DNA from 3 places in the Cellulosilyticum sp. ST5 genome. Region 1 is predicted to be linked to each of the others. Evidence: a T-box and tRNA genes for the amino acid it is inferred to sense, from the RefSeq annotation. Region 1 holds a T-box; the other regions hold tRNA genes.
The links. The T-box of region 1 lies ahead of thrS (threonine--tRNA ligase). A T-box ahead of a tRNA ligase gene usually reads a tRNA of that ligase, here a tRNA-Thr.

Region 1 (7,807 bases):
AGCATAATAAACACCTCCTATATAACTATGTTTTTGTGAACACTGGCATCACCCTTTCTTTGTTTTTTGTATTATATATATCGACAAAATAAAGAAAAAATACATAGTAAACTGGAAAATTGCTTTTCACGTTTTATTAGGAAGTCGGCTTTTTGATTACATATACATAAGTGTAAAGCGAAATAAATAAAGTAAAAATAGCTTCCCGAGTATAAAGAATACTTGAGAAGCTATTTTTGTTGCTATTCATAACGGCTATAAATTAAAATTGTTCACGGCTATTTGCTATGAAGAGCACTGTAGAAAGCACAAAAGCCACCAAATAGCATGCCGGTGATAGGAAAGACTAACCAACAAATGCCCCATAGATTAAAGACGAAGCCTAAGAAAAGAAAAACAGCAGTAGCTAAAGGCCATACAATACCAGCAACAGCGCCAATGAGTTTGTCTTCTTGCTTTTTCTCAGGACTAAACTCTTCTAATTTTAAAAGTCTTTTATAGGCCTCAGGAACCATGCCTGTGTAAATAAAGATATTAACAGCCAGAGCAATCATGACTAATAAAACACATACGCCAGCGAGAGTAAGATTATCGCTAAACATAGAACCGATAAAAATAGGTACTGGTGAAAGGATACAAAGACTAACCCCAGTAATAATGGCTAGTGGTTTTTGTGCATTTACACTAGGATATTCCTTAGATAAAATAGCTTTAGCAGAATTGCTTAGTTCAAACTTACCTTCTTCAATGAATTTAAATAGTTCTAGCTGAGTACCTGAAAAAATGAAGAGTCCTACAGCAGGAACAATAAATAAGAATAGCATAATGACAGGGAACATGCCTTTAGAGTTAGAGTTGGCTTGCTTGAGAATTATATCGGCATCAATAAGAGCAATACAGCCAATTAAAGTGGCAACACCTAATAAAATTAAAGCAACACCTAAACCAACAAAACGTGCACTTTTTCGCTTAAGGCTAATAAAATTTCGAGCATCTTCCAAGCTAAGTGTAGGACCTACTGGCTTATTTAAGCTGAGCTGAGACTCAGAAGACACGTTAATATTCATTTCTTTTAATAACTCATCGATATTTCCAAATTCAGAGATGACGATGCCAATGGCTTCATTTTCTGTTTTTCCACTAGCTTTTAGCTCCTCATATTTATCCCCCATATTGGCCAAAAGCTCATCTTTTAGATTTAAAATCTCTTGTGTTTGTGGTAAAGATTGAAAAACATTGTCTAAATAATTTTTAATAATTTCCATACTAATCCAACTCCTTTATAAATCTATTGATAACATTTTGGGTGAGTTCCCATTCTTTGCACTTCTCCTTATAGTAGGAGAGACCTTCTTCGGTAATTCTAAAGTAAGTACGTCTTTTTCCTTGTGTTTCTTCTCCAAAGTAAGAGGTAATATAGCCATTCTTCTCCAGTCTATTAAAGGCAGAGTAGAGAGTAGTTTCTTTCATGACATATTGTTCTTCTGTTAAAGTACGGATGTTTTTAGAAATTTCATAGCCGTAAGAATCTCCTTCTATTAAGAGATACAAAATGATGGTGTCATTATAGCCTCTAATTACGTCGCTACTAATCATGTTTTGTGCCCCCGTTCTATTACTACGATAGATGTACTACGACAGAAGTAGTACGTCTGATGAAGTAAGTGTAGCACAACTACTACGACAAGTAAAGTAATTTTTTGAATGAGTTTAGACTATTTGTAAAATGACCTTAGAAAAAAGAAAAATAGTACAAGACCTCTAAATAAGCTAGGGTTCTTGTACTACCAGGATAATTGTTTATTTTATAAAGTTATTGAAGTTAGTTTGAGCTGCTTTAGCTTTGCCACTTCCAGTCAGCATCAGTTGCACCGATTTCAAAATGATATTTTGCAATACCTAAATCTACTTTTGTATAGAAACCTATTCCAGCTTTTGCTGTTATAGTGTTTCCTTCTAATGTAAAGTGAAATTTCTGCTGATTCATTGATGTAGGAGCAAGCATGGTAGCTTCCATACCTTTTCTAAACCACTCTGGCATTTGACCGTCTACTTTACAAAGTGTTTCTATTGGCTTACTTTTATGTGCTGTACCCTGTGTTTCACCATAACCTAAAGCAATGACACAGCAAAGTTTTTCTCCTTTATCTATTTTACAGGTACTTTTACCTTTACTATAGGTTAGAGCTACCCAACAAGTAGAAAGTCCCAGTTGTGTAGCTTTTAGAACAGTTTTTTCTCCCCAATAACCACACATTTCCTCGAAATCTTTTCCTTTCTTTCCAACTATAGCAATATAGTTAGTTACATTTTTGAATGAACCATAATGTGCCATGAAACTATTAAAGGCATTGGGTTCATCTATACATAACTGAATATGCATACCACTTTGTTTATTACATTCATCTATATAGGCCCTAAGTTCATTAACTACCGTTCCTTCTATTTTTTGTGTTTTATAACTACGTACTGAATGTCTTTTTTGCATTGCTTCAACTAGATTCATTAATCATGACCTCCTTTAATTATTATTTATTTACTGTCTTATTTTGAATAATAGCTCTCATCACTTCGGGTATCAATTGGTGCAAAGTCCTGAACAACTTCATAAATATGATTCATAAGCTTTATTATTTTCATCCATTGTTCCTTGTTTGAATCCATATAATAATAGTTTTTAGTTCCCACTCTACGCATGTTGATAATGCCCGCTTCTTTTAGTAGCTGTAGGTGATGTGATACTGCGGGACGAGAAAGATTTGTCTTTTCTGTAATTTCACCAACTCTTATGCCGTTACAATTACTCTCTAAAAGTGTTAGAATAATTTTCTGCCTAGTTTCATCACCAATAGCAGTAAAGACCTTGCTGCATTGTCTAAATTCTGTTGCAATATTTGCTAACCTTTCTTTGCATTGTTCCATTTAGCTTCTCCTATAATTCAATAATGTGGGGTTTTACCTCGGGGTCATGTGTAGCTAATATCTCTATACATCCTTCTTTGTGAGACATTTCCCCTACCCATTCTAGAGTTTTTCTCATCTTTCTTTTATCAGATATAGGGCCCGGTAAACGTAATTTTTTCCAAGAATCTTTTGAGTAACCACAGTCTCCCGTTAAAAGAATAAATTTTCCGTTGTTTTGTACTAACGTTGCACTGCTTCCTTTAGTATGACCTGCTACATCTATCATTAATATACTCTCATCATTAAAGACGTCATAACTTCTTCCAAATGGCCCATATGATGAATTTTTCATCTCAAATGTGCGTATATTTACATTTTTCCATAGTCTTTTCTCATATCTAAGTTCACCCGTAGTTGCTGCTTGTAACTCTTCTTTAGAGGTAAGAATTTGCTTGGCATCTTTTACTAAATCTACACCGCTTATGTGATCAACATCCATGTGGCTTAAAAAAACATAGTCAAGGTCTTTAGGAGTAATGCCCAAGGATTGCAACTGCTCATCTATTGCTTCACCTAATGGAAGTCTAGCTTTACTTGCTATATTAAGCTTCCAGGACATATGTTTTCTTTGATTAACCCTTACATCTTTATGCCATCCTGTATCAATTAGTACTAATCCCTTTGGATGTTCAATAAGATAAGCTGATACAGGTAGCCAAATACGTTTTTTTGGATTTCGTAATAGGCCTGTATAAGCTATGGGATTTCTTGATATATCTCTAAAGGGAACAGCGGGGTCAACATTTACTTCTCCTGTATGAAACACATGCACTTTTACCTTTTTCTCCATTAGTGACTCCTTTCTAGAAGACCATATATTCTAGTATGATAATGGTTCATATTTTTAAACGATTATAACATATATATCTTTAAATAGATCATTGGTAAAGAAAATCGAGACCATTCAAAAAATGTCAATTAGCTATGATTGGGAAGTAATGTTGAAAATATTATGAAATAAAGATAATATATTGACATTTTATGATGATTAGTTATAATAACCTTAATAACATAGGAAAAGCAAAGATGGAAAAGAGTAGACTTTATAAATCATCCAGAGAGAAGAATACTTGGTGGAAGTTCTTTATGAAAGCGTTTAGTTGAAAACCATTCCTGAGCTGTTGTGCTGAACCAATAAGTAAGTACATCCGTATGTCTGCGTTAAAGGCTAGGATTTGTTAGAATCTGAAGTGAAAAGTTAAGGTGGAACCGTGCACAGACTATAATTGCACCCTTAAATAAATGACTATAAGGTCATTTGTTTTAGGGTGCTTTTCTTATGTTATATATTTCAAGTTTGAAAAGGAGGACATAAGAAATGAAAGTAATAATGAAGGATGGTTTAGTAAAAGATTTTAAGTTCGAGGAAAAAGAGGGGAAGAATGCTTTTAGACATACAGCATCTCATGTTTTAGCACAAGCTGTTAAAAGGTTATACCCAACTACTAAGTGTGCTATTGGACCTGTGATTGAAGATGGGTTTTACTATGATTTTGAGTTTGACTTTGAATTCACAGTGGCGAATTTAGTAGAGATTGAGCAAGAGATGAGAAAAATCGTTAAAGAAAGTCTCTCCTTGCAAAGATATACTTTAAATAGAGAAGAAGCACTTGCACTGATGAAAGAGAAAAATGAACCTTATAAAATAGAGCTTATTAATGACTTACCTGAAGAGGCACAGCTTAGCTTTTATCAGCAAGGAGATTATGTGGAATTATGTGCAGGACCACATGTAACTAATACAAGCCTAATCAAGGCCTTTAAGTTAACAGCAACGGCTGGGGCGTATTGGAGAGGAAACGAAAAAAATAAGATGCTCACAAGGATTTATGGAACAGCTTTTCCAAAGAGTAGTGATTTAGAAGCCTATTTACAAAGCATTGAAGAAGCTAAAAAGAGGGATCATAGAAAGTTAGGAAAAGAACTAGGTTTATTTACAATTCTAGACGAAGGACCAGGTTTTCCATTCTTCCTGCCAAAAGGTATGATACTTAAAAATCTCTTAATTGATTATTGGAGAAAGCTTCATACGAGAGAAGGTTATGTGGAAATTAGCACACCGATGATGCTCAATAAAGAGCTTTGGGAAACATCTGGTCACTGGGATCATTATCGTGAAAACATGTATACCACAGTTATTGACGATACAGATTTTGCCATCAAACCAATGAATTGTCCTGGTGGTATGTTAGTTTATAAATTACAACCTCACTCTTATCGTGAACTCCCTATTCGTATGGGTGAATTGGGATTGGTTCATAGACATGAAAAGTCAGGAGCTTTACATGGTCTTATGCGTGTACGTTGCTTTACACAAGACGATGCTCATATTTTCATGACACAGGAACAAATTACAGATGAGATTAAAGGTGTTGTAAGACTTATTGATGAAGTGTATAGCAAGTTTGGATTTAAGTATCATGTGGAGTTATCTACACGTCCAGAAAATAGTATTGGTAGTGATGAAGATTGGAATGTGGCAACTGAGGGACTCAAAAAGGCTTTAGATGAGATGCAGCTAGAATATGTGATTAATGAGGGAGACGGCGCTTTCTATGGACCAAAGATAGACTTCCACCTAGAGGATTCTATAGGTAGAACATGGCAGTGTGGTACTATTCAACTAGACTTTCAGCTACCTGTAAGGTTTGAAGCAGAATACATTGGTGCAGATGGTAAGAAGCATAGACCTATTATGATTCACCGCGTTGTCTTTGGCTCTATTGAACGATTCATAGGCATTCTAATTGAGCATTATGCGGGTAAATTCCCACTTTGGTTAGCGCCAGTTCAAGTAAAAGTGCTCCCTATTTCAGATAAATTCGCAGAGTATGGAGCTTCTGTCATGGCAGAATTACAAAAACAAGGTATCCGCTGTGAAATAGATAATAGAGATGAAAAGATAGGCTATAAGATTAGAGAAGCACAGCTTGGTAAAGTGCCTTATATGATCGTTGTAGGTCAAAAAGAAGTAGATAATAAGCTTGTTACAATTCGTAGGCGAGATGAAAATGCTCAAGAAAGCTACAGCATACAAGAGTTAATGCAGCTCCTGAAGAATGAAATACAGGGGGGAACTGTTTAGTAGGAGAAGTAGTAGTGATAAGAAATTAAGATAATAAACTAAGCTAATAAAGAGTGAATAAAAGAGAAGCTACATCGAGCACAGATTGCTTAATGTAGCTTTTTTGTGATGTTGATAGATGTAGAGAAAAAACATGTAGAGTCTTAAAGACTAAATGTTTTGATAATATTGATAAACATTTTAGAGAATGATACGATATTTATATAGCATTAAGAAGATAATAAATGTATTGCTGGTGAGTAGTTCAGGATATACGAGGGGGAACGTAATGAATGGGACAGTAAAAGTAAACTACTATAGCTTATTCATATTAATAGGATGTAATAAGCAAGAACAATCCATGGGAAGCAAGGAATCTATTGTAAGAAAACAAGGATTGGAGAAAGAGGTTAAAGAAACAGAGGATGCTGTAGTTAATGATGAAGAGAAAAAAGAAAAGCAATCAGCTGAAGCTATAGATATTAATGAGTTGCTAGAAAAAGCAACGGGAGCAAAGGCTCTAGATATTATAGAATGTGGAGAGAGCGAAGAAAATCCAGAGCTAGTAGATTCACTTACTACCCTCACTAATCCCCAACAGATTCAGCTAATAGTTCAGCAGCTACAAGAAAGAGAATCGAAGTTAATGACTGAAGGTGAGTGGATAGATGGGTATATATTAAGATTTTACGATAGAGGAAACATCATGGGAGATTTAACATTAAAAGAGAATAGTTTAGAAAAAACATTTTGGGCTGAATATAAAGGGAACCAGTATGAGGTTGACGGTGATTTTTTTAGAACTATTAAAGACTTAAAGCGGTATAAACCTAATGAAGAATTAATATCGGAAGATGCTATAGCATTATTTTCAAAATATAATTTTACACCTGTAATGCTAGTTCAAAAATGCGAGTATACTTTACCCAAGGATTTAAAAGTAACTAGTGTGGATGAAATAGAGACCATTTACTTTGGACTAGGATTGGAAATGTCTAAGGTAATAGGACTAGATTATACAGCGTTATTAGGCAAGTTGGTAACTATAGAAAGCTATTATTTAAAAGAGTCATTTTTAGAAGGCGAGTATAAACAGGAGATGAATCCAAGAGGAATAGTCATAAGGTATCAAGGAGATATTGTAGGAGCTCATCTGGATAGTAATGATTTCTCAGCAAATTATTATGCTCTAACAGGAAAAAACTTTGAGCAATTGACAGGAATTACAAAGGAAGAATATATCAATAAAAAGATTATGGATACTTACCAAAGGCCCTCTTTATCAGATGAGGAGCTCATTACAGCTTATATAGAGTGCAATGTTCATGAAAACTATAATCGCTTTTATGAAATTAGGGCTAGTAAACTTTGGTTACAGACTCTATTCTTATATAAGGAAGAGAAGGAATTATTTAGCCAAAAGGAAAATAGACAGGGAATGCGTACAGGCTATCAAGGCATTAAGATAATTTCTATTGAGGAAATAAAAGATGAAAAGCACAGTCCTAAGATTTTAAAGGCTTATGCAGTTACCTTTTTTATTGAGAGTGAAGCAGGAGGAGAAAAAAACTTCGAGCCTGTCTATATAGGAGAAGAAAATGGTGTTAGAGTGATATATAGCCAAGGAATATAAGCAATAAACTAAGATAAATAAAATGTTTTATATTAAAAGGGCATTGTATGAAAAGCGCAATACAAAATTCTTATGCTATATTTTGTGTAGGAGGTGTTTAAAATGCACGCATGGGAAGCAATACAAAAAAGTATTGAGTACATTGA
Region 2 (7,807 bases), 1.3 Mb from region 1:
CAAACTTGTCCCCATCCTTGGTATGTATATAAAGCGCATAATATTGTACTTCACTAATGCCTTTTAACTTCGTATAAACCCATATAATATTCTCAAGTTTCACTGCGCAAGTGTTTAACTTAGTGGAAACAATCCAGTTCTCTGTAATCATTTGTCCTTTTCCTGCGTAGATGGGTTGTTCACTCTCAATTTCATCTATAACACTGGTTATTTCACCATACTTTTTCAGATGCCTTATTCCTTTCATCCCCTTAAAGTTGATTAGGTAAATAACATATTTAATAAGATATATTATCATTGCTAAGCCAAAAATTACAATCGCACCAGTAACAATATAATTAACAATTAAACGGCTCTTTGACTCCATATACAGTACTTTAGGTGCAAAGTCTTCCTCAGTGAATTCAGTTCCATAGTATGAGTTAAAATCTTTTATTACCTCTGGTAATAATTCACTATATCGGTCTACTTCACTTGTATTTTTAATATAACCCACCATATCTTCAGTTAATAATACATCTGGATCTTCATCTGCGGTACTTGGATAAACGCAAATAATCATTTTATTACCTAGCTGCGTTAAATATATACCATCAGTTTTTCTTTCTTTAGAACTAGGTGTTTCTTGCTCATATAGGTAAAAATAGGTATTTAAAATATATAATTCATCTAAATTCGTAATAGGTGGTAGCATCTGTTCATAGTATTCATCGTAGTTTTCCTCTTGTTGTAAAACTATAGGTTTTATAAGTGACTTTAAATAATCTTTATTTTGATATCCAAAAAAACTTAATCCCCCACAAATCACTCCCAAAATAACTATCCACATTAAATTGTTTTTAATTGCACTCTTCTTTAACAACCCTTGTTCCATAATTCTCCCCTTTTCTTCTTATTCTAAATCCTCTATTTTAATAATCTAACCCTAATTCTCCTTTCCATCGTATTTAGGTTTAATGTATTAAATAATCTACCTTTAAGACATTAAAAGTATTAAAGTGTTCCTAAGTCATTTAAATTATATATTATTTTTTTTATATTATCAATATTTAATGTAATCATTTTGAAACTATATATAGTCTTTCATCACAAAAAAAGTAGGCTACTAGTATTTAAATTCCTATAGCCTACTCTTTAACTATCTCAACTTTTCTTCTACTATTCTATAACTTAGAACTAGTATTTAACTTATCATAAATTTCATTAGTATCCAAATAATAAAGTTGTTTCATGATACCCCCCTTTCTATATATACTATATTTTTGATGTTCTAAAATTAATAATACTTATTTTAAATTCCGTGATTTACAAGTAAAGTCTCAACAATATTGATAACTAAAAAAAGTAGTTAGAAACATTTTTAGCGCTTCTAACTACCCTCTTATACACTACTCTTCAATCAAAAACTTCTTTATTATATCTGGATAAATAGTCTATGATATATATTAATTCAAACAACAAAAAAACACCCTAAGGTGTTCTAATTCAAAAAGCCGACGATCGGACTCGAACCGATAACCTGCTGATTACAAGTCAGCTGCTCTGCCAATTGAGCCACGTCGGCAAAACGTGCACAGAAGGATTCGAACCCTCGGCCTTCTGATCCGTAGTCAGACGCTCTATCCAGCTGAGCTATGCGCACATGATGTCAATTTTATATTTTATTTTACTTCTATAATATCTTATAGAAAACGTGCACAGAAGGATTCGAACCCTCGGCCTTCTGATCCGTAGTCAGACGCTCTATCCAGCTGAGCTATGCGCACTTATTTATTGATAATTACTTAAAAATATGCCCGAGACCGGAATCGAACCGGTACGAGGGTTAGCTCGCAGGATTTTAAGTCCTGTGCGTCTGCCAGTTCCGCCACTCGGGCATATGATGGTCGCTATAGGGCTCGAACCTATGACCCCCTGCTTGTAAGGCAGGTGCTCTCCCAGCTGAGCTAAGCGACCATATTAATGGCATATTTTTATTTATTAGTTAAAACAACTAACTAATACGACCCAGAAGGGACTCGAACCCTCGACCTCCGCCGTGACAGGGCGGCGTGCTAACCAACTGTACCACTGGGCCTTATTTACTTACATTTTAATGAGCTATGATGGACCCTCGGGGACTCGAACCCAGGACCGTCCGGTTATGAGCCGGATGCTCTAACCAACTGAGCTAAGGGTCCATATCACTACATTATATGTAGCAAGCCGACGATCGGACTCGAACCGATAACCTGCTGATTACAAGTCAGCTGCTCTGCCAATTGAGCCACGTCGGCATATTAAAATGTAATGACCCGTACGAGAATCGAACTCGTGTTACCGCCGTGAAAGGGCGGTGTCTTGACCGCTTGACCAACGGGCCTTATTTAAACTCCCCGAGTAGGGTTCGAACCTACGACCCTCCGGTTAACAGCCGGATGCTCTGCCGCTGAGCTATCGAGGATTATTTCTTTTACTCTCTTGAGCACTTATGAAGTATATCATATCTATTGACTTATGTCAACACCTTTATACTTCCAAAACTAAACACAATTTTTTATTCAACCTTTATTATCTAGGTCAAACCCTCGAACCGTTAGTATTGGTCACCTCAATGTATTACTACACTTACAGCTCCAACCTATCTACCTCATAGTCTCTAAGGGGTCTTACTCCTTTCGGATGGGAAATCTTATCTTGTGGTCTGCTTCACGCTTAGATGCCTTCAGCGTTTATCAGATCCAGACTTGGCTACTCTGCTATGCCATTGGTATGACAACAGATGCACCAGTGGTCCGTCCATCCCGGTCCTCTCGTACTAAGGACAGCTCCACTCAAATTTCCTGCGCCCACGACGGATAGGGACCGAACTGTCTCACGACGTTCTGAACCCAGCTCGCGTACCGCTTTAATGGGCGAACAGCCCAACCCTTGGAACCTGCTTCAGCTCCAGGATGCGATGAGCCGACATCGAGGTGCCAAACCTCCCCGTCGATGTGAACTCTTGGGGGAGATAAGCCTGTTATCCCCGGGGTAGCTTTTATCCGTTGAGCGATGGCAATCCCACTTTCATACCACCGGATCACTAAGTCCTACTTTCGTACCTGCTCCACCCGTCGGTGTCGCAGTCAAGCAACCTTATGCCTTTGCACTCTTCGAATGGTTTCCGACCATTCTGAGGTTACCTTTGAGCGCCTCCGTTACTCTTTAGGAGGCGACCGCCCCAGTCAAACTGTCCACCTGACATTGTCCCAGACCCGGGTAACGGGCCATGGTTAGAAGTTAAGTATTACAAGAGAGGTATCCCACCGGCGACTCCACCTAGACTGGCGTCCAGATTTCTCAGTCTCCCTCCTATCCTGTACATGTAATACCCAACCTCAGTATCAAGCTACAGTAAAGCTCCACGGGGTCTTTCCGTCCTGTCGCGGGTAACCAGCATCTTCACTGGTACTACAATTTCACCGGGTGCGCTGTCGAGACAGTGCCCAAATCATTACGCCTTTCGTGCGGGTCAGAACTTACCTGACAAGGAATTTCGCTACCTTAGGACCGTTATAGTTACGGCCGCCGTTTACTGGGGCTTAAGTTCAAAGCTTCGTCCTTAGACTAACCTCTCCCCTTAACCTTCCAGCACCGGGCAGGCGTCAGCCCTTATACATCACCTTTCGGTTTAGCAAAGACCTGTGTTTTTGTTAAACAGTTGCTTGGGCCTATTCTCTGCGGCCTACCTAAGTAGGCACCCCTTCTCCCTAAGTTACGGGGTCATTTTGCCGAGTTCCTTAACAACGCTTCTCCCGTCGGCCTTAGGATTCTCTCCTCATCCACCTGTGTCGGTTTACGGTACGGGTACCTATCACGCAATAGCAGCTTTTCTCGGCAGTGTGGATTCAGCAACTTCTCTACTTTTATTTCGATCCCCATCACACTTCATCCTCGCCTAACGGATTTGCCTATTAGGTGCGACTTTGTGCTTGGCCCAGGATACCATTCCTGGGTTTGCTTATCCTCCTGCGTCCCTGCAGTTCTGATAATAGGTAGTACTGGAATATGAACCAGTTGTCCATCGACTACGACTTTCGTCCTCGCCTTAGGTCCCGACTTACCCAGAGCAGATCAGCTTTACTCTGGAAACCTTGGATATTCGGCCTACAAGATTCTCACTTGTATCTCGCTACTCATTCCGGCATTCTCACTTGTAATTACTCCACAGCTCCTTACGGTACTGCTTCTGCGTCGTTACAACGCTCCTCTACCAATCCACTATTGTGAATTCCATAGCTTCGGTGGTGTGTTTTAGCCCCGGACATTTTCGGCGCAAGATCTCTCGACTAGTGAGCTATTACGCACTCTTTGAATGAGTGGCTGCTTCTAAGCCAACATCCTAGTTGTCTTCGAAATCTCACATCCTTTTCCACTTAACACACACTTGGGGACCTTAGCTGATGGTCTGGACTGTTTTCCTTTTGACCACGTGTCTTATCACTCGTAGTCTGACTGCTGACGGTATCTTGATGGCATTCTTAGTTTGATATGCTTCGGTAAGCTTGTGGGCCCCCTAGGCAATTCAGTGCTTTACCTCCATTAGACTCCTATCAACGCTAGCCCTAAAGCTATTTCGAGGAGAACCAGCTATCTCCGGGTTCGATTGGAATTTCTCCGCTACCCACACGTCATCTCCACCTTTTTCAACAGATGTGAGTTCGGACCTCCATTACCTTTTACGGTAACTTCATCCTGCACATGGGTAGGTCACCCGGTTTCGGGTCTACTAACAATGACTATTTTGGCGCCCTATTCAGACTTGGTTTCCCTTCGGCTTCGTACCTCCTGGTACTTAACCTTGCCACAGCTAGTAACTCGCCGGACCGTTCTACAAAAAGTACGCGGTTGCGCATCATATGGCGCTTCCACTGCTTGTAAACATAGAGTTTCAGGTTCTCTTTCACTCCCCTCCCGGGGTTCTTTTCACCTTTCCTTCACAGTACTATGCGCTATCGGTCACCGAGGAGTATTTAGGCTTGGGGGGTGGTCCCCCCGGCTTCCCACAAGGTTTCTCGTGTCTCGTGGTACTCTGGATACTGCTAGGCTTCACTTGGATTTCGCTTACGGGATTATCACCCTCTTTGATGAGACTTTCCAGACTCTTCAGCTATCCGCATTCTTGCCATGACGCAGTCCTCAACCCCAGATTACAAGTAATCTGGTTTGGCCTGTTTCCCTTTCGCTCGCCGCTACTTAGGAAATCGATGTTTCTTTCTCCTCCTGAAGGTACTTAGATGTTTCAGTTCCCTTCGTTCCCTTCCTATAGTTATGTATTGGCTATAGGATGACAGAGGTTTGCTCTGCCAGGTTTCCCCATTCGGATATCTACGGATCAAAGTTTATTTGCAACTCCCCGTAGCTTTTCGCAGCTTATCACGTCCTTCATCGGCTCTCGGTGCCAAGGCATCCACTCTACGCTCTTAGTAGCTTGACCTATAATGATTAACTTTCGTTAATCGGTCGTTTGTGCCTTGTTAATCAACTTTCGTTGAATACAAAGAATATTTATTATCGGTTAAATTGTAGATTTTACACCCTGACAAACATTTTTGCACTAATGTGCGTGTACATTTATCGTTAGGCGCAAGTTATATTGCTATAACTTACAAATCTATTTTAAATTGTGTTTAGTTTTCAAAGTACAAATTGTCCTATTGTAAGGACAGTGGAGATTAAGGGATTCGAACCCTTGACCCCCTGCGTGCAAGGCAGGTGCTCTCCCAACTGAGCTAAACCCCCATATGGTGTTTTTTATTATTGAGTTAATCCTATCATCACTTCTTAAAAGTGAATAGGCCCGAGTGGACTCGAACCACCGACCTCACGCTTATCAGGCGTGCGCTCTAACCACCTGAGCTACGAGCCTATAAAATGTGGCAACCACTTACTCTCCCAGTCAGTCTCCCGACAAGTACCATCAGCCGCTTAGGTCTTAACCTACGTGTTCGGAATGGAAACGGGTGTTTCCCCTAAGCGCATCATCACCACAAATTTATTAGAATTCAATTTTACACTAGATCTTAAGCAACACCTCACCGCCGTTTCACTTCGGTTCGGTGCTTTGATAGTTACATCTAGCGATGAACTCTCAAAGCAAAACAGTAACTATTAAACCTTCGATTTCTATCCTTAGAAAGGAGGTGATCCAGCCGCACCTTCCGATACGGCTACCTTGTTACGACTTCACCCCAGTTATTGGTTTTGCCTTAGACGGCTCCCTCCCCGAAGGGTTGGGTCACCGGCGTTGGGCCCCCCCAACTCCCATGGTGTGACGGGCGGTGTGTACAAGACCCGGGAACGTATTCACCGCGACATTCTGATTCGCGATTACTAGCGATTCCAACTTCATGTAGTCGAGTTGCAGACTACAATCCGAACTGGGACTGCTTTTTTGAGGTTTGCTGACTCTCGCGAGATCGCTTCCCTTTGTAGCAGCCATTGTAGCACGTGTGTAGCCCTAAACATAAGGGGCATGATGATTTGACGTCATCCCCACCTTCCTCCAAGTTATCCCTGGCAGTCTCTCTAGAGTGCCCAACTCAATGCTGGCTACTAAAGATAGGGGTTGCGCTCGTTGCGGGACTTAACCCAACATCTCACGACACGAGCTGACGACAACCATGCACCACCTGTCACCAATGTCCTAGCAAGCTAGGAAAGAAGGCATTACCCTTCGGTCATCGGGATGTCAAGTTTAGGTAAGGTTCTTCGCGTTGCTTCGAATTAAACCACATGCTCCACCGCTTGTGCGGGTCCCCGTCAATTCCTTTGAGTTTCAATCTTGCGATCGTACTTCCCAGGTGGAATGCTTAATGTGTTAACTTCGGCACCGAGACCCGTAAGCCCCGACACCTAGCATTCATCGTTTACAGCGTGGACTACCAGGGTATCTAATCCTGTTTGCTCCCCACGCTTTCGTGCCTCAGCGTCAGTTATGGTCCAGAAAGCCGCCTTCGCTACTGGTGTTCCTCCGAATCTCTACGCATTTCACCGCTACACTCGGAATTCCACTTTCCTCTCCCACACTCTAGTTCATCAGTTTCAGAAGCAGCTTAGAGGTTGAGCCCCTAAATTTCACTTCTGACTTAACAAACCGCCTACGCACCCTTTACACCCAGTAAATCCGGATAACGCTCGCTCCCTACGTATTACCGCGGCTGCTGGCACGTAGTTAGCCGGAGCTTCTTAGTCAGGTACCGTCATTTTTTTCTTCCCTGCTGATAGAAGTTTACAATCCGAAGACCTTCTTCCTTCACGCGGCGTCGCTGCATCAGGCTTGCGCCCATTGTGCAATATTCCCCACTGCTGCCTCCCGTAGGAGTTTGGGCCGTGTCTCAGTCCCAATGTGGCCGTTCACCCTCTCAGGCCGGCTATGGATCGTCGCCTTGGTGGGCTGTTATCTCACCAACTAGCTAATCCAACGCGGGTCCATCCTATGCCGATAAAATCTTTACTATAACAATCATGCGATTGTCCATAGTTTATGCGGTATTAGCGTTCGTTTCCAAACGTTATCCCCCTGCATAGGGCAGGTTACCCACGCGTTACTCACCCGTCCGCCACTAAGTTCTAGGAGCAAGCTCCTATCACTTCGTTCGACTTGCATGTGTTAAGCACGCCGCCAGCGTTCATCCTGAGCCAGGATCAAACTCTCATATAAAAGTTTGTCCGTGTAGTATTTCTACTACTGACTATTTTACTTAGTACAAGTTGTACTGATTCTCATCTCTTATTAGAGACGTAATGAATCGACTGGTTTATAGTTACTATTTTGTTTTCAAAG
Region 3 (7,807 bases), 180 kb from region 1:
CTATTAGTGGTCTTTATTACTGCTATATCTCTATACCAAAATAACCAAAATTCTAAAATTTTCTCTATGTCTTCTTTTTGGTCTGTTATTTCCTTTACTAAGTCATATAATTGTAATAAGTTGGCTTTATTTAGTCTCTCTATATACTCTACACTTTGCTTTCTAAGTTGTAAATAAAGTTCATCTTGAAGAATATCATTGATAACGCCTATGCTACCTTCTGACAGCTTAGTATATACCTCTTTTTCTTCTCCACTTATACCTTTACGTTCCAAATACGAACTCATTTTTTCCTTACTTAATGGATTAAATCTTACTGTTATACAACGAGATTTAATAGTAGGTAACATGCTAGCTAAATTCTCACAAACTAAAACAACAATACCATAGCTAGGTGGCTCCTCTATAGTTTTTAGCATTGCATTTTGACCTTGTACATTAATAGTATCTGCTGCATTAACAATAATAATTTTATGTTCAGCCTGATAAGGTTTAATCTCCATTTCTCTTACGATATTCTCTCTAATGTTATCTACCTTTGTAACCTTTGTATCTTTTTCAATCGTAATAATGTCAGGATGAGTTCCTGCTTCAACCATATGGCAAGATTGACACTCATTACAAGCCTTATCATTTTTTCTTTGCTCACACAAAATAGCCTTTGCTAACTTTCTAGCAAAAGTTTTTTTTCCTACACCATAAGGCCCTTCAAATATATAGCTATGGGATAAATGATTTTTAGTTAATGCTTTAATGAAATATTCTTTTGCATCTTCATTACCTATTATATCTTGAAATTCCTTCATTCCCAGTCGCAGTAAGGAAATATTCCTCACTACCCTCCTTTTATCTTAGTAAACTTTAAATACCCTATTAATCCGTCTTTAAATACATATTTTATTGTATTAAAAATGTTCGTGAACTCTTCACGAACATTAAGTAATAATATCTAATACTAACCCCTGTATCTCACCGATACGGTCTAAAATATTAACTTGGTTTTTTTCTGAACTAATTAATTCCTGTGCTAATTCATCTAGCTTATCATTTACTAGCCTAACAATACCGTAAACACGATGTCTACCTCTTTTATCTAGAAAGTTCTCTCGAGAAAATTTATGAGAATTTGCTACTACCTCATTAATAAAATTAGAAATCATCGTCCTATAAACTTTTAAATCTCTAATATCCATATGCTCTGAAATTTTTTGACCTTGCTTAGTAATTTCGTCAACCATTTCCTTAAGTTTTTCTTGAAGCTCTGACTGATCAATTTGACTCAGTAGGGTAAATTTAAAACCTTTATCCACCTTAGCTTCAGATACTGTAGAAATTTCTCTTAGAGTTGGCATCTGAACCTGATTAATTTGTATGTTAGCCATAGTAAATTCCCCCACTTTCCCTTTTTTAATGCAACTTCCTTCAATTTATTCTATGATAATAATCTATTAATTGCAAGCATGTACGTTATCTTAATCGACTTATTTTAACTTATAATATATTCTTATACCTATATTTATATTATCTTCTATAGTATATAAACTATATATTATATCTAACCCCTAATCTATAATACACTTATTGCTTTCTTGAATCGGATTTTTTATTATCCTTGTTTAAATATAATCTTTTCTGTACAAACCAATGGATCTTTATAGATATGAATCTAGGTTTATAATCCCATAATCTTACTTATACATATGTAAGTTTATAGGCTCAAACACCTACATTCAAATAGAGCTTGGCTTATATACCATTATAAAAAACATAAACTTATCAATGTAGATACTATATAAATACTAGTTTATAAACATATATATCTAATTTACTCTTAATCTAATTAAAGCATATCCATTCTTTTATCTATCTAATCACTTGTTTAAACTTATTACATTATTAACTAATCGTCCTTATTCTATCTTTAATCTCTTTAATACATTGATCTAAGTTTAAATTCTGATATCTTTTGGTTATTCTATTAATATTGAGCCTTTCCTCACTAAAATCTTTATTATCGGCTAAAAACCTCCTACATAACTCATCATAGTTGGGCTGAATTTGTTGCTTTTCCCTACTTAAGGCTCTTTCCAAACGTAAACCATCTTCTACTTCTATATATATCGGGATGATATTTTCCATATTAAAGTATTTTAACAAATTACTATATGCCTCTAACGTGACAATAACAATATAATTATTATTATTCAAATCGATTTGTCCATCATCTATAGTGGCATAATACCAATTCCCATTAATAGTTTTATAACATCTTTGTTCAATAACTTTTCCTTCTCGAGTATAATGCTCTAACTTCTCTATATCTATGAAATAATAAGCTTCTCCATCTAATTCGTTAGTTCTTTGCGGTCTTGTTGTATAGGGTACAATAGGCTTTAAATTTAATACCCTATCATTTTTTAGCGCTTCAAAAATAGTATCTTTTCCTGTACTACTTTTTCCCATTAAACAAAATATTTTACCCATAATTACCTCCCTACATTTTATTCTTAAACTAAAATGCTACTATTTCTTAGTTTTACTTTAGATATGATTCTTTAATTTATATATTTACTTATTTTTGAAATCATTTAGCCCATCTACAACCTAATCTTATTTCATATAAAATTATTAGCTTATATAAATTCTATATTGTATAAATCAATATTTCATCATCTATTAATTGAATACCTTGTAACTTGTCTTTAAAATAATAAATTAAATCTATATGTTGCTGCTCAATCAATTCTCCTATGCAAACTAAAGGTATCCCTGGTGGATATAACATGATATTTTTAGCTGATTTTCTTGTTATTGCATCTTTAATACCTACCCATGCTTTATCACTATAGTAAATTTTTCTAGGACTAAATCCTTTTATAATGTCTGATACAATAAAGTTATTTATACCTTTGTTACTCTTACCTACTTCTAGTTCTTTATCTATCTCTTCTAGGGCTATTCTTAGTCTTGTCATATTCGAGCTATTATCTGCCATTGTCGTCATTAAAATAACATATGTTTCTAATGCTGCCTCTACTGAAATATCATACCTTGTATTTAGTATGTCAGCTAATTCATATCCATCTATGTTAGATTCTATCGTTGAAATAATTATCTTACTCTTATCATATTTTTCTTTTTCCATATCTAATAGCCTTAAAACCATAAGATGATCATTTAATTCTTTTCTAAATACTAGTAATTCATCTACATATTGCTGTTGTATCTTATTCTTGTTTTCTATAATATACGATCTTATATAATCCATAAGCCCCATCATCATATATGAAGGGCTACTAGTTTGTATCATTCTAAGACTTTCTATAACATTATCATATCTTATTCGTTCAGAACATATATGTAATAACCCACTTTGTGTAAGTGCTGGTAAAGTCTTGTGCATACTGTTAATGACTAGGTCTGCTCCTTGATGTATACTACTTAGTGGAAAATCTTTCCCTAATACAAAATGTGCACCATGGGCTTCATCTACAATAAGTACCTTGTTATATTTATGAACTACTCTAGATATCTCTTTGATATCTGATACTATCCCTTCGTAAGTAGGGCTAACCACTAATACCCCCTTTGCCTTAGGATAATCTATTAGCGCCTTTTCAATTATATCTGCACTTATCTCTCCCAACATATCGTCTTCAGGTCTGTACTGTGGACTAATATATATAGGAGTAATTCCCCCTAAAATAAGTGCACTCCAAACGCTATGATGAGAATTTCTTGCTATAATTAATTCATCACCATCCTTGCAAACAGATAAAATACTTGCTATTATTCCACTAGTTGAACCATTTGTTAAGAATAATGTTTCTTTAGATCCATAAAAATTAGCCATTAATTCCATTGCTTCCTTTATAATGCCCTGTGCATCATATAAATTATCCATACCTATAGCTTCTGTATTATCTAATTCAATTATACTAAGATTATTAAGTTCTGCAGCAATTCCAAACTTATGCCCAGGCATATGAAATGCCAATTTTGACCTACTATATTGTAGTAATTTGTCATACAAAGGTGTATTCACCTAATCAACCCTTTTCTATTATTAATTATTACTTCTTATAGTTTACCTTACTATAGCTTCAAATACAAACGACTTAAAAGTTAAAGTAATTAGTAAAATAAGAATAAATAATGGACCAAGCTAAACTAACTTGGTCCATTATTTATTCTTATCTCCTTCTGGCGTCGAGAGTATAATCTCTTTAGCTACATTATAAAATTGGTCTACTAAAATAGACTCATTCTTTCTATGATATTCACATAATCTACTAAATTCTATTTCCAATCGTTCCCTACTCTCTTCAAATAAACCTACATTAACACAATCTTTGCTATATCTCCTAATAATTTCTTGATATCTCTCAGGATTTTTCTTCACTTGGGTTAAATTAACCCCTTGATTAGCTAAAAATGTTTTTAGTTTATCAATTTCTTTTGCATTCTCTTGTGCACGTTTAAGTATTTTAAACTCCATCTGATTCATATAACATCCCCCATAATCTATTTATAAATTATATTCTAGCTTGTCGCTGTTTATTCTCTATAAATAGATTTATCTACTAAGTATGTTATATCTAACTTTTCCTTATTGATTGTATACGTACACTATATTCTCCATCTGGAGAGTCTATATTTACTATATCGCCTACTCTCTTTTTATAAATCATCTTTCCTAAAGGCGATTCAATACTTATTTTATTATTTATAGCATCGGTTTCCATAGTAGTAACTATTTCATACTCTATATTCATATCATCTTCTATAAAATAAACATCTACTAACTTTCCCAGTCCAACTTCTCCTGCCTCTGTATTATCAGTAATGATAGTTGCTGTTTTTATCATTCGCTCTAAATATTTTATACGCCCCTCATTCCTACCTCTTTCACGTTTAGCGGCCTTGTATTCATAATTCTCGCTCAAATCCCCATGTGCTCTGGCTTCTTTAACTTCTTCATTCCTTTGTTTTCTTACCACTACTTTTCTATATTCTATCTCTTTTTTCATATTATCAATGTCTTGTTGTGTAAGATAATTGTTCATATTATTCCTGTCCCTTTTTACTCTTATATATTATAAAAAATTATAGAAAAATACTTTTTTTACTTAAATACTAAAAAGGTCTTACAACTAACAATTTGTTAACTGTAAGACCTTTGATGTATGAGCCACCCGGGAATCGAACCCGGGACAACTTGATTAAAAGTCAAGTGCTCTACCGACTGAGCTAGTGACCCACATGGTGCCCAGAGCCGGAATCGAACCAGCGACACGAGGATTTTCAGTCCTCTGCTCTACCGACTGAGCTATCTGGGCATGTGGTAGCGGGAACAGGATTTGAACCTATGACCTTCGGGTTATGAGCCCGACGAGCTACCTAGCTGCTCCATCCCGCGTTATAAGGTATATGGAGGGAGAAGGATTCGAACCTTCGAAGCTATCGCAACAGATTTACAGTCTGCCCCCTTTGGCCGCTCGGGAATCCCTCCATATTAATACAAAGACCATATTAGTCCTGTATCAAGCCGACGATCGGACTCGAACCGATAACCTGCTGATTACAAGTCAGCTGCTCTGCCAATTGAGCCACGTCGGCATGTAAATGGTCGCTATAGGGCTCGAACCTATGACCCCCTGCTTGTAAGGCAGGTGCTCTCCCAGCTGAGCTAAGCGACCATATCTAATAAGTAATAATTATTACTTATTCTAATATATTTAATACATTAAGTATTAAAACGACCCAGAAGGGACTCGAACCCTCGACCTCCGCCGTGACAGGGCGGCGTGCTAACCAACTGTACCACTGGGCCATTAGAAGTTTATACTTCCAAAACTAAACACAATTTTTATTCAACCTTTATTATCTAGGTCAAACCCTCGAACCGTTAGTATTGGTCACCTCAATGTATTACTACACTTACAGCTCCAACCTATCTACCTCATAGTCTCTAAGGGGTCTTACTCCTTTCGGATGGGAAATCTTATCTTGTGGTCTGCTTCACGCTTAGATGCCTTCAGCGTTTATCAGATCCAGACTTGGCTACTCTGCTATGCCTTTGGTAAGACAACAGATGCACCAGTGGTCCGTCCATCCCGGTCCTCTCGTACTAAGGACAGCTCCACTCAAATTTCCTGCGCCCACGACGGATAGGGACCGAACTGTCTCACGACGTTCTGAACCCAGCTCGCGTACCGCTTTAATGGGCGAACAGCCCAACCCTTGGAACCTGCTTCAGCTCCAGGATGCGATGAGCCGACATCGAGGTGCCAAACCTCCCCGTCGATGTGAACTCTTGGGGGAGATAAGCCTGTTATCCCCGGGGTAGCTTTTATCCGTTGAGCGATGGCAATCCCACTTTCATACCACCGGATCACTAAGTCCTACTTTCGTACCTGCTCCACCCGTCGGTGTCGCAGTCAAGCAACCTTATGCCTTTGCACTCTTCGAATGGTTTCCGACCATTCTGAGGTTACCTTTGAGCGCCTCCGTTACTCTTTAGGAGGCGACCGCCCCAGTCAAACTGTCCACCTGACATTGTCCCAGACCCGGGTAACGGGCCATGGTTAGAAGTTAAGTATTACAAGAGAGGTATCCCACCGGCGACTCCACCTAGACTGGCGTCCAGATTTCTCAGTCTCCCTCCTATCCTGTACATGTAATACCCAACCTCAGTATCAAGCTACAGTAAAGCTCCACGGGGTCTTTCCGTCCTGTCGCGGGTAACCAGCATCTTCACTGGTACTACAATTTCACCGGGTGCGCTGTCGAGACAGTGCCCAAATCATTACGCCTTTCGTGCGGGTCAGAACTTACCTGACAAGGAATTTCGCTACCTTAGGACCGTTATAGTTACGGCCGCCGTTTACTGGGGCTTAAGTTCAAAGCTTCGTCCTTAGACTAACCTCTCCCCTTAACCTTCCAGCACCGGGCAGGCGTCAGCCCTTATACATCACCTTTCGGTTTAGCAAAGACCTGTGTTTTTGTTAAACAGTTGCTTGGGCCTATTCTCTGCGGCCTACCTAAGTAGGCACCCCTTCTCCCTAAGTTACGGGGTCATTTTGCCGAGTTCCTTAACAACGCTTCTCCCGTCGGCCTTAGGATTCTCTCCTCATCCACCTGTGTCGGTTTACGGTACGGGTACCTATCACGCAATAGCAGCTTTTCTCGGCAGTGTGGATTCAGCAACTTCTCTACTTTTATTTCGATCCCCATCACACTTCATCCTCGCCTAACGGATTTGCCTGTTAGGTGCGACTTTGTGCTTGGCCCAGGATACCATTCCTGGGTTTGCCTATCCTCCTGCGTCCCTGCAGTTCTGATAATAGGTAGTACTGGAATATGAACCAGTTGTCCATCGACTACGACTTTCGTCCTCGCCTTAGGTCCCGACTTACCCAGAGCAGATCAGCTTTACTCTGGAAACCTTGGATATTCGGCCTACAAGATTCTCACTTGTATCTCGCTACTCATTCCGGCATTCTCACTTGTAATTACTCCACAGCTCCTTACGGTACTGCTTCTGCGTCGTTACAACGCTCCTCTACCAATCCACTATTGTGAATTCCATAGCTTCGGTGGTGTGTTTTAGCCCCGGACATTTTCGGCGCAAGATCTCTCGACTAGTGAGCTATTACGCACTCTTTGAATGAGTGGCTGCTTCTAAGCCAACATCCTAGTTGTCTTCGAAATCTCACATCCTTTTCCACTTAACACACACTTGGGGACCTTAGCTGATGGTCTGGACTGTTTTCCTTTTGACCACGTGTCTTATCACTCGTAGTCT

Region 2: it encodes a tRNA-Thr, which carries the amino acid that the T-box ahead of thrS (threonine--tRNA ligase) is inferred to sense. The anticodon was not compared.
Region 3: it encodes a tRNA-Thr, which carries the amino acid that the T-box ahead of thrS (threonine--tRNA ligase) is inferred to sense. The anticodon was not compared.

The regions. Positions count from the first base shown of each region.
Region 1 covers NZ_CP132338.1:3,602,347-3,610,153, reverse strand. Annotated here, with positions in the region: gene QTL86_RS17445 (hypothetical protein) at 1-5, opposite strand, end outside; gene QTL86_RS17440 (permease prefix domain 1-containing protein) at 279-1,265, opposite strand; gene QTL86_RS17435 (PadR family transcriptional regulator) at 1,267-1,596, opposite strand; gene QTL86_RS17430 (nitroreductase family protein) at 1,838-2,506, opposite strand; gene QTL86_RS17425 (ArsR/SmtB family transcription factor) at 2,545-2,922, opposite strand; gene QTL86_RS17420 (N-acyl homoserine lactonase family protein) at 2,933-3,754, opposite strand; T-box leader at 3,979-4,203, shown strand; gene thrS (threonine--tRNA ligase) at 4,283-6,049, shown strand; gene QTL86_RS17410 (DUF4830 domain-containing protein) at 6,318-7,661, shown strand; gene QTL86_RS17405 (helix-turn-helix domain-containing protein) at 7,764-7,807, shown strand, end outside.
Region 2 covers NZ_CP132338.1:5-7,811, reverse strand. Annotated here, with positions in the region: gene QTL86_RS00080 (DUF6709 family protein) at 1-874, opposite strand, end outside; tRNA gene QTL86_RS00075 (tRNA-Thr) at 1,492-1,564, opposite strand; tRNA gene QTL86_RS00070 (tRNA-Arg) at 1,569-1,642, opposite strand; tRNA gene QTL86_RS00065 (tRNA-Arg) at 1,693-1,766, opposite strand; tRNA gene QTL86_RS00060 (tRNA-Leu) at 1,794-1,877, opposite strand; tRNA gene QTL86_RS00055 (tRNA-Val) at 1,884-1,956, opposite strand; tRNA gene QTL86_RS00050 (tRNA-Asp) at 2,004-2,077, opposite strand; tRNA gene QTL86_RS00045 (tRNA-Ile) at 2,107-2,180, opposite strand; tRNA gene QTL86_RS00040 (tRNA-Thr) at 2,204-2,276, opposite strand; tRNA gene QTL86_RS00035 (tRNA-Glu) at 2,291-2,362, opposite strand; tRNA gene QTL86_RS00030 (tRNA-Asn) at 2,372-2,443, opposite strand; rRNA gene QTL86_RS00025 (23S ribosomal RNA) at 2,556-5,458, opposite strand; tRNA gene QTL86_RS00020 (tRNA-Ala) at 5,691-5,763, opposite strand; tRNA gene QTL86_RS00015 (tRNA-Ile) at 5,817-5,890, opposite strand; rRNA gene rrf (5S ribosomal RNA) at 5,896-6,013, opposite strand; rRNA gene QTL86_RS00005 (16S ribosomal RNA) at 6,158-7,684, opposite strand.
Region 3 covers NZ_CP132338.1:3,778,475-3,786,281, forward strand. Annotated here, with positions in the region: gene holB (DNA polymerase III subunit delta') at 1-806, opposite strand, end outside; gene QTL86_RS18255 (YaaR family protein) at 936-1,382, opposite strand; gene QTL86_RS18260 (guanylate kinase) at 1,897-2,484, opposite strand; gene QTL86_RS18265 (aminotransferase class I/II-fold pyridoxal phosphate-dependent enzyme) at 2,645-4,045, opposite strand; gene QTL86_RS18270 (hypothetical protein) at 4,184-4,507, opposite strand; gene greA (transcription elongation factor GreA) at 4,599-5,066, opposite strand; tRNA gene QTL86_RS18280 (tRNA-Lys) at 5,188-5,260, opposite strand; tRNA gene QTL86_RS18285 (tRNA-Phe) at 5,264-5,339, opposite strand; tRNA gene QTL86_RS18290 (tRNA-Met) at 5,343-5,419, opposite strand; tRNA gene QTL86_RS18295 (tRNA-Tyr) at 5,432-5,512, opposite strand; tRNA gene QTL86_RS18300 (tRNA-Thr) at 5,547-5,619, opposite strand; tRNA gene QTL86_RS18305 (tRNA-Val) at 5,627-5,699, opposite strand; tRNA gene QTL86_RS18310 (tRNA-Asp) at 5,760-5,833, opposite strand; rRNA gene QTL86_RS18315 (23S ribosomal RNA) at 5,889-7,807, opposite strand, start outside.